DNA from 3 places in the Pantoea deleyi genome. Region 3 is predicted to be linked to each of the others. Evidence: riboswitches for the same ligand, from Rfam matches in the RefSeq annotation. Region 3 holds a riboswitch; each other region holds the start of a gene.
What was found. Region 3 has a riboswitch for thiamine pyrophosphate ahead of J1C59_RS20985 (FAD-dependent oxidoreductase). Riboswitches for the same ligand answer to the same signal wherever they lie in the genome.
Positions count from the first base shown of each region.

Region 1 (4,209 bases), 170 kb from region 3:
CAAGGATTTTTATGGGGTGGCGCGCTGGCCGCGAACCAGAGTGAAGGCGGTTTTCGCGAAGGCGGAAAAGGCTTAACCACCGTGGATATGATCCCGCACGGGCCGCACCGTATGCCGGTCAAGCTGGGGCTGGAAAAGCGGTTTACCCTGCGTGACGATGAGTTCTATCCCAGCCATGAGGCTATCGATTTCTATCACCGCTATCGGGAAGATATTGCGCTGATGGCGGAGATGGGGTTCAGCGTATTCCGCACCTCGATTGCCTGGAGTCGGCTCTATCCCAACGGCGACGAACCGGAGCCGAATCCGGCGGGCATCGCTTTTTATCGCGCGGTGTTTGAGGAGTGCCGGAAACATCATATCGAACCGCTGGTGACGCTCTGCCATTTCGATGTGCCGATGCATCTGGTCACCGAATATGGCTCATGGCGAAACCGGAAGATGGTCGACTTCTTTGCCCGCTACGCCCGCACCTGCTTCGAGGCGTTTGATGGCCTGGTGAAATACTGGCTGACCTTTAACGAGATCAACATCCTGCTGCACAGTCCGTTTTCCGGCGCGGGGCTGGTGTTCGAACCCGGCGAGAATCAGGAGCAGGTGAAGTATCAGGCGGCGCATCATGAGCTGGTCGCCAGCGCATGGGTGACACGCATCGCGCATGAGGTGAACCCGGCGAATCAGGTCGGCTGCATGCTGGCTGGCGGAAACTTCTACCCCTGGTCCAGCAAGCCGGAAGATGTCTGGGCGGCGCTGGAAAAGGATCGCGAGAATCTCTTCTTTATCGATGTGCAGGCGCGGGGCGCGTACCCCGCCTACGCCGCCCGCCTGTTCCGGGAAAAGGGGATCACCCTTGATATCGCCGACGGGGATGATGAGATCCTGAAGCACAGCGTCGATTTTGTCTCGTTCAGCTATTACGCCTCACGCTGCGCCTCGGCAGAGATGAACGAGCAGAACAGCAGCGCCGCCAATGTGGTGAAATCCCTGACTAACCCGCATGTGCCGCGCAGCGAGTGGGGCTGGGGCATCGATCCGCTCGGCTTACGCATCACCATGAACATGATGTATGACCGCTACCAGAAGCCGCTGTTCCTGGTGGAAAATGGCCTGGGCGCGCGTGACGAACCCGACGATAACGGCGAAATTCGCGACGACTACCGCATTAGCTATCTTCGTGAACATATTCGCGCGATGGGCGATGCGATAGAGGATGGCGTGCCGGTGCTGGGCTACACCAGCTGGGGCTGCATCGATCTGGTGGCGGCCTCGACCGGTGAGATGAGCAAACGCTACGGGTTTGTCTACGTTGACCGCGACGATCGCGGAAACGGCACGCTGGCACGCACGCGCAAGAAGTCATTCTGGTGGTACAGGAAAGTGATCGCCAGCAACGGCAGCGATCTGGAGTGACACCGTCACTGAATGCCGGCAACCGCAGAGGCTGAGACGCGATTGCGGCGTCTGTGCCGATTGTGCTCCGGCAGGAATTATCGTATAACCAATGTCTCCGAGGGGTGTCCTGTAACGGGCTGAGATGGCGTAAGCCGAACCCTTTGAACCTGATCTGGGTCATGCCAGCGAAGGGACGGGTCGGCAGAATCTACTGCCTCATTGCCTGCATTATCCCCTGTTCCAGACCGTATGCCCGGATCTCCCTGACTACCGGAGATCCTATGTCACATCCGCTTTTCGACACCGGCTTTTATGGCCGTCTGCGCCAGCAGGCGGGTCCGCACTGGCACGCCTATGTTGCGCACGACTTTGTGCAGCAACTCGGCCAGGGCACGCTGCCTGTCGCCGCCTTTCGCCATTATCTGGTGCAGGACTATCAGTTTCTGCTGCATTTTGCCCGCGCCTGGGGCCTGCTGATCAGTAAACTCGCCGACCCTGACGCGCTGCGCCATGCGACCGCCTCGCTTAACGCCATCATCAGTGAACTGCCGTTGCATCAGGCCTACTGCCGGCAATGGGGCATCAGCGAAGCGGCGATGGCAGACGAACCCGAAGCGATGGAGACGCTGAACTACACCCGCTATGTGCTGGATGTCGGCCACACCGGCGATGCGCTGGCGCTGCTGACGGCGCTGATGCCGTGCGTCGCCGGGTACGCGGAGATCGGCCTGAGCCTGCTGCACGACCCGGCGACCCGCTTTGAGGGCAACCCCTATGCGGCGTGGATCAGGAACTACGGGGATGAAAACTATCTGGCGGGCGTTCGCCGCTCGCTTTCCCTGTTTGAACGTCTGGCAGATGAAGGTGCCGGGGAAGCACGTTTTCTCCGGCTGACGGCGATCTTCACCACCGCAACGCGGCTCGAATCAGCCTTCTGGCAGATGGGCCTGAACTATGCCTCCAGCCCGGCGCACGGCGCATGAGGGGCGCGACCCCACCTGTCGCGCCGGGGATTTCGGTGCGTCAGCTCAGCCTGTGTTTCGGGCAGCGACCGCTCTTCAGCCAGCTCGACCTGGCGATTGCGGGCGGGGAGATCACCGCGCTGCTCGGTGCCAGCGGCGTCGGTAAAAGCAGCCTGATGCGGGTTATCGCGGGCCTGACACCGCCCACCGCTGGACAGGTCAGCGGCAGTGACGGCCTGCCGCTGGGCGGCCGCATCGCCTGGATGGGTCAGCAGGATCTGCTCTACCCCTGGCTGACGATAGAACAGAATGTCTGCCTCGCCAGCCGCCTGCGCGGGGAAAAGCCCGACCGCGACCGGGCGCAGCATCTGCTGGCGCGGGTCGGGCTGAGCCAGTGCGCCCGCGCACGGCCCGCGACGCTCTCCGGCGGAATGCGGCAGCGTGCGGCACTGGCGCGGACGCTCTACACCCGCCAGCCCATTGTCCTGATGGATGAGCCTTTCTCGGCACTGGATGCCCTGACCCGCAGTCAGATTCAGACGCTGGCGGCCGACGTGCTGACAGGTCACACCGTTCTGCTGATTACCCATGATGTCGCGGAGGCCTGTCGGCTCGCACACCATTGTCTGGTAATCAGTCCGGCGGGTGTGGAAGCCTGTGCGCCCCTGGCGGGCGCCCCCCCGCGCGCCGCCGATGACCTCCACGTCATTCAGCGTCAGGCCACGCTGCTGAAACAGCTAAGCGGGGTAGCCGGATGAAATTACAGGCAGGCTTTTCCGGTCTTCGCCGTGCCCTGATACTCGCCACCGGGCTGATCGCGGCGTGGTGGCTGGCCACGCTCACCGCCGTGCCAGCCTTTCTGCTGCCCTCACCCGCGTCGGTCGCCGCCGCGCTGTGGCAGAACGCGGACTATTTAACCCATCACACGCTGATCACCCTGTCCGAAATCCTCAGCGGCATGGCTGCCGGTGTGCTGCTGGGCGGCGCACTGGCGCTGGGTATGACCTTTTCGCCGGGGCTGCGGCGCTGGATGATGCCGCTGGTAATCAGCAGCCAGGCGATCCCGGTGTTTGCTCTGGCTCCCCTGCTGGTGCTCTGGTTTGGCTTCGGCATGGGGGCCAAAGTGGCGATGGCGATACTGGTGATCTTCTTTCCCGTGACCTCCACCTTTTTCGACGGCCTGCGTCGCGTCCCGCCCGGCTACCTCGATCTGGCCCGCACGATGGGCGCGTCACAGGGGGCGCAGCTAGGGCATGTCCGGCTGCCCGCCGCGTTGCCCGCGCTGGGTTCCGGCCTGCGCATGGCCGCCGCCGTCGCGCCCATCGGCGCCATCATTGGCGAATGGGTCGGTTCCGCGGAAGGGCTGGGATACGTAATGCTGAACGCCAATGCCCGGATGCAGAGTGATCTCTGTTTCGCCGCCCTGTTTATTCTGGTGCTGATGACGCTGGCCCTGTGGCTGATCCTCGATCGTCTGCTGCGCCGCCTGATCGCCTGGGCACCGGAAACGCCTTAATGACCTCACTGATGAGAAACCCCATGACAAAAATGCCCCTGTTTACCCTGCTGTTCAGCGCCTCTCTCGCCGCTCAGGCGCAGACGATGGAAAAACTGACGCTGGTGCTCGACTGGTATATCAATCCCGATCACGCGCCTCTGATGGTGGCCCAGCAGAGCGGGGCCTTTGCCGCTGAGGGGCTGGAGGTGACGATGATCCCGCCCTCCGACCCTGCGCTGCCGCCGCGTCTGGTGGCCGCGAAGCAGGCCGACCTGGCCATCACCTATCAGCCGCAGCTGCACTTCTTTGCCGATCAGGGCCTGCCGCTGATGCGGGTCGGCACGCTGGTGAATACGC
Region 1 covers NZ_CP071407.1:96,543-100,751, reverse strand. The annotation lists gene J1C59_RS19790 (6-phospho-beta-glucosidase) at 1-1,410, shown strand, start outside; TPP riboswitch at 1,501-1,603, shown strand; gene J1C59_RS19785 (TenA family protein) at 1,674-2,375, shown strand; gene J1C59_RS19780 (ABC transporter ATP-binding protein) at 2,372-3,112, shown strand; gene J1C59_RS19775 (ABC transporter permease) at 3,109-3,870, shown strand; gene J1C59_RS19770 (ABC transporter substrate-binding protein) at 3,894-4,209, shown strand, end outside.
Region 1: linked by a shared signal. The riboswitch ahead of J1C59_RS19785 (TenA family protein) and the one ahead of J1C59_RS20985 (FAD-dependent oxidoreductase) in region 3 are both predicted to bind thiamine pyrophosphate.

Region 2 (4,209 bases), on a different replicon from region 3:
TGAGGGTCGAACGCCATTCCCTGGGGAATGCCTCCCGCTCTTCCCATCGCACAAAGTTTGCTCTTAAAATGAGGCAGGAAAAACAGAGCGCTTTTCAGCGGGAGTTCCCCTTTTATGTCCTCATCACGTCTGAAGCAGCAGTTCATCCGCCTGTGGCAGAGCTGTCAGGGGCAGACGCAGGCGATCACCCTGAGCGAGCTGGCCGATCGGCTGCACTGCTCGCGCCGCCATATGCGCAACCTGCTCAACCGCATGCAGGCCGCAGGCTGGCTGATCTGGCAGGCTGAGGCCGGTCGCGGCAAACGCTCGGTGCTCACCTTCTGCTACACCGGGCTGGCCTTACAGCAGCAGCGCGCCGAGGATCTGCTGGATCAGGATCGTATCGATCAGCTGGTTCAGCTGGTCGGGGACAAAAATCAGGTACGCCAGATGATCGGCGCGCATCTGGGCCGCAGCTTCCGCCAGGGCAAGCATATCCTGCGGGTGCTCTACTACCGGCCGCTGCTCAACCTGCTGCCCGGCTCGCCGCTGCGACGCTCGGAGACCCATATTGCCCGCCAGATCTTCAACGGCCTGACGCGAATAAATGAGGAAAACGGGGAAGTCGAGCCGGACATTGCCCATCACTGGCAGCAGACCTCGCCGCTACACTGGCGCTTCTTTCTGCGTCCGGCGATTCGTTTTCATCACGGCAGAGAGCTGGAGATGGAGGATGTGCTGGCCACGCTGGCGCGTCAGCGCCCTCACCCGCTCTTCTCCCATATTGCAGAGATCGCCTCGCCCGCCCCCTGGACGCTCGACATCCACTTAAGCCAGCCCGACGCGTGGCTGCCCTGGCTGCTGGGCAGCGTGAGCGCGATGATCCTGCCACGCGAATGGCCCACCCTAGCCGATTTTGCCCGCCAGCCGGTGGGCACCGGCCCCTACCGGGTGATCCGCAATCAGGCGAGCCAGCTGAAAATTGAAGCCTTTGATGACTATTTTGGTTTTCGCGCCCTGATCGACGATGTCTCTATCTGGGTGCTGCCCGACATCAGCGATGAGCTGGTCTATGCCGGTGTCCGTCTGCAGGGCGACAGCGAGAGCGCTGATGAGGTTCAGGAGGAGAGTCGCCTGGAGGAGGGATGCTACTACCTGCTGTTCGACCAGCGTTCCGCGCAGGGCCGCGACGCGGCGGTCCGGCGCTGGGTGAGCTATCTGTTTAACCCCATCGCCCTGCTCAACCACGCGGGCGTCGGGTATCAGCGCTACTGGTTCCCGGCCTATGGCCTGCTGCCGCGCTGGCATCACCGCCGCGACCTGACGCCGGTTGAGAAGCCGCCCGGCCTGACCCACCTGACGCTGACCTGGTACAGCCAGCATGTGGAGCATGAAGGCATTGCCAATGCGCTGCGACCCCTGCTGGCTCAGCATGGCGTCACGCTGGTGACCCGCGAGATCGACTACGAGAGCTGGTATCAGGGCGAGGCGGAAAGTGACATCTGGCTCGGCAGCGTGAACTTCACCCTGCCGCTCAACTATTCGCTGTTCGCGCAGTTGTATGAGATCCCGCTGCTGCACCACTGCCTGCCCGTCGACTGGCAGGGCGATGCGGCGCGCTGGCGTGAGAAAACGCTGCCGCTGGCCGAATGGAGCAAACAGCTAGTCGAAGAGGCGGGCCTGCATCCGCTGTTTCACCACTGGCTGCTGCTCGAAGGTCAGCGCAGTATGCGCGGCGTGCGGATGAATACGCTGGGCTGGTTCGATTTTAAATCGGCCTGGTTCGCGCCACCCGCGCTGTAACGCTTTCGCCACGCCGATGAAATGACTAGAATGTGGCGTTCTCAACGGGGTGCCGCCTGCCACCAGCAAGCAGCTGAGAGAGACCCGTCGAACCTGATTCGGTTAATACCGACGTAGGGATTTGAGAGGCCTCAGTGCTCAGATCCTTTGCGACTCATCCCCTATTCTCCTGAAGGAGCGCAAAGTGTTAAAGAAAGTTCTGCCGGTCCTGCTGTTACTCTCCGCCCCCGTTCTGGCGGCAAAACCGGTTCTCACGGTCTACACCTACGACTCCTTCTCTGCCGACTGGGGCCCCGGCCCGGCGGTAAAAAAAGCCTTTGAAGCCCGCTGCAACTGCGAGCTGAAATTTGTCACGCTGGAAGATGGCGTCTCGCTGCTGAACCGCGTGAGGATGGAAGGCAAAAACAGCAAGGCGGATGTGGTGCTGGGGCTGGACAACAATCTGGTGCAGACGGCGCAGAAAACCGGCCTGTTCGCCAGCAGTCAGGTCGACACCACAAAATTAACCCTGCCCGGCGGCTGGCATGACACGACCTTCATCCCCTTTGACTATGGCTACTTCGCCTTTGTCTATGACAGGACCCGGCTGAAAAACCCGCCAAAAAGCCTGAAAGAGCTGGTCGACAGCCCGCAGAAGTGGCGGGTGATCTACGAAGATCCCCGCACCAGCACCCCCGGCTTAGGTCTGCTGCTCTGGATGCAGAAAGTCTATGGCGTTCAGGCACCGCAGGCGTGGCAGAAGCTGGCGCAGAAAACCGTGACGGTGACCAAAGGCTGGAGTGAGGCCTATGGCCTGTTCCTGAAAGGGGAAAGCGATCTGGTGCTGAGCTACACCACCTCACCGGCTTATCACATCATCGAAGAGAAGAAAGAGAACTATGCGGCCGCCCCGTTTGCCGAAGGCCACTATCTGCAGGTCGAAGTCGCCGCGCAGTTAGCCAGCAGCAGGCAGCCCGAGCTGGCGCAGCAGTTCATGACGTTTATGGTCTCCCCCGACTTCCAGCGCACCATTCCGACCGGTAACTGGATGTACCCGGTGACCGCCACGCCGCTGCCCGCCGGTTTTAACGCCCTGACGGTGCCCGCCACCGCGCTGCAGTTCTCGCCGGAAGAGGTCGCCAGCCAGCGCGCCGGCTGGATTAGCCAGTGGCAACGCGCAGTCAGTCGCTGATGCCGGGCTGGCTGCTGCCCGGATCGTTCGCCACGCTGCTGCTAACCCTGGTGGCGTTTCTGGCCTTCGGCGCACTCTGGAGCGCCGCACCGGAAACCGATCTGCGCAGCATGTTGCAGGATGATTACCTGCGCCATGTCATCGCGTTCTCATTCGGTCAGGCGCTGCTCTCCGCACTGCTGTCGCTGCTGCCCGCCCTGCCGCTGGCGCGGGCGCTCTATCGCCGCCGCTTTCCCGGCCGTCAGCTGTTGCTGCGCCTGTGCGCCATGACCCTGGTGCTGCCGGTGCTGGTGGCGATATTTGGTCTGCTGACGATTTACGGACGCACCGGCTGGCTGGCGCAGCTCTGCCAGTGGGCCGGGATCGGCTATCACTTCTCGCCCTACGGGCTGTCGGGCATCCTGCTGGCGCACGTCTTCTTTAACCTGCCGCTGGCGACGCGTCTGCTGCTGCAGGCGCTGGAGCAGATCCCGGCAGAGCAGCGTCAGCTGGCGGCTCAGCTTGGCCTGCGCGGCTGGCACCACTTTCGTCTGCTGGAGTGGCCGTGGCTGCGGCGTCAGCTGCTGCCTGCCGGGGCGCTGATCTTTATGCTCTGCTTTGCCAGCTTTGCCACCGTGCTGTCGCTGGGCGGCGGTCCGCAGGCGACCACTATCGAACTGGCGATCTTCCAGGCGCTGAGTTATGACTACGATCCCGGCCGCGCCGCCCTGCTGGCGATGATCCAGCTCGGCTGCTGCCTGACGCTGGTGCTGCTCAGTCAGCGCTTCAGCAAGGCGATCCCCGCCGGAAGCAGCCAGCTCAGCGGCTGGCGCGATCCGCAGGATTCGCGCGCGGCGCAGCTGATCGATACGCTGCTGATCCTGCTGGCGCTGCTCCTGCTGCTGCCCCCGCTGGCGGCGGTGATTGTCGAGGGGCTGCACGGCGGCGTGCGGGGCGCACTGGCGCAGCCAGCCCTCTGGCAGGCGACTTTTACCTCGCTGCGTATCGCCACCGGCGCGGGCCTGCTCTGTGTGGCGCTGACCATGATGCTGCTGTGGAGCAGCCGTGAGCTGCGGCTGCGTCAGCGCCCGGTGGCCGCTCAGTTGATCGACACCAGCGGGATGCTGATCCTGGCGATGCCCGGCATCGTCCTCGCCACCGGGTTTTTCCTGCTGTTCAACGCCACGATCGGCCTGCCCGATTCGGCAGAGGGGCTGGTGATCTTTACCAATGCGCTGATCGCCATTCCCTATGCCATGAAAGTGCTGGAAAACCCG
Region 2 covers NZ_CP071405.1:3,275,986-3,280,194, forward strand. The annotation lists gene sgrR (HTH-type transcriptional regulator SgrR) at 115-1,782, shown strand; TPP riboswitch at 1,818-1,920, shown strand; gene thiB (thiamine ABC transporter substrate binding subunit) at 1,967-2,953, shown strand; gene thiP (thiamine/thiamine pyrophosphate ABC transporter permease ThiP) at 2,929-4,209, shown strand, end outside.
Region 2: linked by a shared signal. The riboswitch ahead of thiB (thiamine ABC transporter substrate binding subunit) and the one ahead of J1C59_RS20985 (FAD-dependent oxidoreductase) in region 3 are both predicted to bind thiamine pyrophosphate.

Region 3 (4,209 bases):
GGAAATCGCCTCTGCCAGGGTCGATTTTCCACTGTTCGATGGCCCCATAATAGAGATACGTGGTCCGAGCGCGTCTAACGCGAGGGGGTTATTCACGACGTTTCCTCTGGCTGAATCCTGCGGAAGGAAGCGCGCAGAAACCGTGTCTCTGTCGCGCACGACTCAAGGCGATGACCATAATAAGCGACAAAAGGGCGATTCGTCACAATACGCGGATGCGGGGTGCACAGGAGAGGCGGATGAGGACGCCGTCCGTCTGCGGAAAACCTCTGTCGTGTGCGTCCGCCGGGACAGGCGTTCGCTTAAAAGCGGTGTTAATGCTTCGCCTCATCCTGCCGCTGAAACAGGCTGGATATCAGCGGGTGCCCGTCCCGGCGAGCCTCAGATAAAAAAAGCGATTACACATTTACAAATTTAAATGTGTAAATATAATGACGGCTTTTCACGCATCCGAGGATTTTTTTATGCCGTCACTGTTCAGCCCCCTGACCCTGGGCGATCTCAGCCTTCGTAACCGCATCGTCCTGCCGCCGCTGACCCGCTGCCGCAGCGAACAGCCGGGCAATATCCCCGGCGAGATGATGGTGGAGTATTACCGCCAGCGTGCCAGTGCCGGGCTGATGATCACCGAAGGTACCCAGATTGAGCCACGCGGGCAGGGCTACGCCTGGACGCCGGGCATCCACAGTGAGGCGCAGATCGCGGGCTGGAAAAAGGTGACAGAGGCGGTGCATCAGCAGGGCGCCACGATTTTCTGCCAGCTCTGGCACGTAGGCCGCGTCTCTCACAATGCGCTTCAGCCGGGCAATGAGGCACCGGTTGCCCCCTCGGCCATCGCTGCCGATAACGTCCGGGTATTTATCGAAACCGGACCGGGTACCGGGATGCTGACCGCACCCAGCGAGCCACGCGAGCTGACCACCTGCGAAGTCAAAGAGATCGTGGCGCTCTACCGGCGTGCGGCGGAGAACGCTAAAGCTGCCGGATTCGACGGCGTTGAGCTGCATGCTGCCAACGGTTATCTGATCAACCAGTTTATTTCGGCGCAGACAAACTTCCGCACGGATGAATATGGCGGCTCGGCAGAGAAGCGTCTGCGCTTCCTGCGTGAAGTGGTTCAGGCCGTCAGCGCAGTCTTTGGCAGCCATCGGGTTGGCGTCCGGTTTGCGCCGCTGTTTTCGAGCACCGACGAAGAGCGCGTTTACCTCGGTCTGGTTGAACGCGATCCACACGCCACCTATATCCACGCTGCGCAGCTGCTGAATACGCTGGAAGTCGGCTATCTCTCCATCGCCGAAGCGGACTGGGATAACAGCCCGGCGATGCCGGAGAGTTTCCGCATCGCACTGCGCGACACCTTCCGTTCACCGATCATCTATTCCGGCCGCTACACCGCAGAGAAAGCGCAGCAGATGCTGGAAAAAGGCTGGGGTGATCTGTTTGGGTTTGGCCGCAGCTTCATCGCCAACCCCGATCTGCCTGCGCGTATCCGGTCGGGTTATGCCCTGAACGCGGTGGACCACGCCTCGCTGTATGGCGGCGGTGAGAAAGGGTATACTGACTATCCTTTTTACCCATCCTGATACTCTGTGAGGCGGCATGTCCCCGGAAAATGCCCTGAAGCTGCTGGCCAACCCGACGCGTGTGGCCGTGCTGAAGTGGCTTAAAGAACCTGACGAGGCGTTTGCGGGCTATTCGCAGCTCTATCCCTTCGATCAGTACGGTGTCTGCGCCAGCCTCATCCAGGACAAGGCGGGCTTATCACAGCCCGCCACCTCGTTATGCCTCAAGGCCCTGCAGAGTGCCGGTCTGGTCGAAGCCAGCAAAGTCGGTAAGTGGACCTACTACCGCCGCGCCGAACCGCGTATCCGCGAAGTCACTGAGACCCTGACACAGGCGCTGCAGGCGCTCTGATCGCCCTGGCGCCCTGGCGTCGTCAAACGAACCGGGGTTGCCTGTCTCTTTTCTTTCCCCGCGCTTTTCTGCCCCTGCTTTGTGCCCGCGTCTTGACGAACCCGCCCGCTTAACTTACAACTAGAGCCGTCAGGGGAGTCTCGCCGGAGAGACTGAGAGGCTAATAGCGCATCGCGCGGCTTAGCGACCCTTAGAACCTGACCCAGTTGATACTGGCGTAGGAAGACGGGTATCGCAGCCGATACTTGCCGCAGGGGCACATGCGCCTTTGCCTTTTCCCTCTGTATCACGGGTCTTCGTTAACCAAAACGAGGGCAATGTGAAAAATCTCATCCTGAAACCTTCTCTTCCTGCCGGATGGCGGTCATGAGCCGCTGGTCGGTGCTCGGCAGCGGCGTGGCCGGGCTGTGCGTCGCCACGCTGCTGATGGAGCGCGGAGAAACGGTCGAAATCATTACGCAGCCAGCGTGCCGTGCCGCGTCCCACTGGGCGGGCGGGATGCTCGCGCCCTGGTGCGAAGCCGAGAGTGCGCCGCCGGAGGTGATCACCTGGGGCCAGCACGCGGCCGGCTGGTGGGCGAAGCGCGTGGCGGGCGTAGCGCAGCAGGGCACGCTGGTAGTGGCGCCGCCGCGTGACAGTCGCGAACTCATTCGCTTTGCCAGCCTGACCCAGGCGCATCAGTGGGTCACGCCCGGCGAAATCGAGCCTGCGCTGGAAAACCGTTTTGCCCGCGGCCTGTTCTTTGCCCGGGAAGCGCATCTCGATCCACGCCGGGCGATGCAGCAGCTGCGCGACACCCTGCAGCAGGCGGGCGTTGCCTTTCACAGCGGACAACCTGCCGGAAAAATCATCGACTGCCGTGGCATTCACGCCGCCGCACAGCAGCCCGCACTGCGCGCGGTGCGGGGCGAAATGGTGATCCTGCAGACGTCCGACATCCAGCTTTCCCGTCCGGTACGGCTGCTGCATCCCCGTTTTCCCTGCTATCTGGTGCCGCGTGCCGGGGGGCACTTCATGCTGGGGGCGACCATGGTCGAAAGCCACGACAGCAGCCCGATTAGCGCCAGGGCGATGATGGAGTTGCTCAGCGCCGCCTACAGCCTGCATCCGGCGCTGGCCGAAGCCCGCATTGTGGAGAGCGGCACCGGTCTGCGTCCCGCCTACCGGCAGAACCTGCCGGAGGTGCGCTACGAAGAGGGCCGTTTTTCGCTGAATGGCCTCTACCGCCACGGCTTCCTGCTGGCCCCGATCATGGCTGAAAAACTTATGCTGCAACTGACTCAGGAGATGACACATGCGGGTTGAACTCAATGGACGCACAATCGAAACCGCTGCCAGCACGCTGGCAGAACTGATGACGGAGCAGCAGATCGATCCGCGCAGCGTCGCTACCGCCCTGAACGGTGCGTTTGTGCCGCGCAGCGGCTATGCCAGCCAGCAGCTTGAGGCGGGTTGTCAGGTCGAAGTTCTGTCACCGATGCAGGGAGGATAATCATGTTCTATCAGTTCGAACCTCAGTCGCGCTTCCTGCTCGGCACCGCCGGGTATCCCTCGCCGGAGATCCTTCACCAGGCGATCGACGCCTCCGGCACGGAAATCATTACCGTCAGCCTTCGCCGCGAGGGCAGCGAAGGCGGGGCTTTCCGCTCGCTGCTGCAACAGGTGAATAAACGGATTCTGCCCAACACCGCGGGCTGCCACACGGTCAAAGAGGCGGTGACGACGGCGCAGATGGCGCGCGAACTCTTCGGCACCCCGTGGATCAAGCTGGAGGTGATCGGTCACGCCGATACGCTGCAGCCCGACCCCTTTGCGCTGGTGGAAGCGGCCCGGATCCTCTGCGCGGAGGGTTTTCAGGTGTTTCCCTACACCACGGAAGATCTGATCGTGGGCGAAAAACTGCTGGAGGCGGGCTGCGAACTGCTGATGCCCTGGGGCGCGCCGATCGGCTCCGGCCAGGGACTGCGCAACATCGAAGGGCTGCGCGCCATGCGCGCCTGGTTCAGCGATGTGCCGCTGATTATCGATGCGGGCATTGGCGCACCGGGCCAGGCGGCGCAGGCGATGGAGATGGGCTTCGACGGCGTGCTGCTCAACACGGCGGTCGCCAAAGCACGCGATCCGGCGCGGATGGCCGGGGCCTTTGCCGCCGCGATTCACGGCGGACGCGAGGCATTTGAGGCGGGGCTGATGGAGCCTCGTGATATGGCATCGGCCTCGACGCCGATTTTCGGGCTGGCACAGTTCAGTTAAGGAGCGGCGATGGATCGTTATCAGCGACAGACCATGCTGCCG
Region 3 covers NZ_CP071407.1:374,790-378,998, reverse strand. The annotation lists gene J1C59_RS21000 (P-loop NTPase family protein) at 1-96, opposite strand, end outside; gene J1C59_RS20995 (alkene reductase) at 465-1,583, shown strand; gene J1C59_RS20990 (ArsR/SmtB family transcription factor) at 1,600-1,914, shown strand; TPP riboswitch at 2,036-2,155, shown strand; gene J1C59_RS20985 (FAD-dependent oxidoreductase) at 2,281-3,219, shown strand; gene thiS (sulfur carrier protein ThiS) at 3,209-3,406, shown strand; gene J1C59_RS20975 (thiazole synthase) at 3,409-4,167, shown strand; gene J1C59_RS20970 (HesA/MoeB/ThiF family protein) at 4,177-4,209, shown strand, end outside.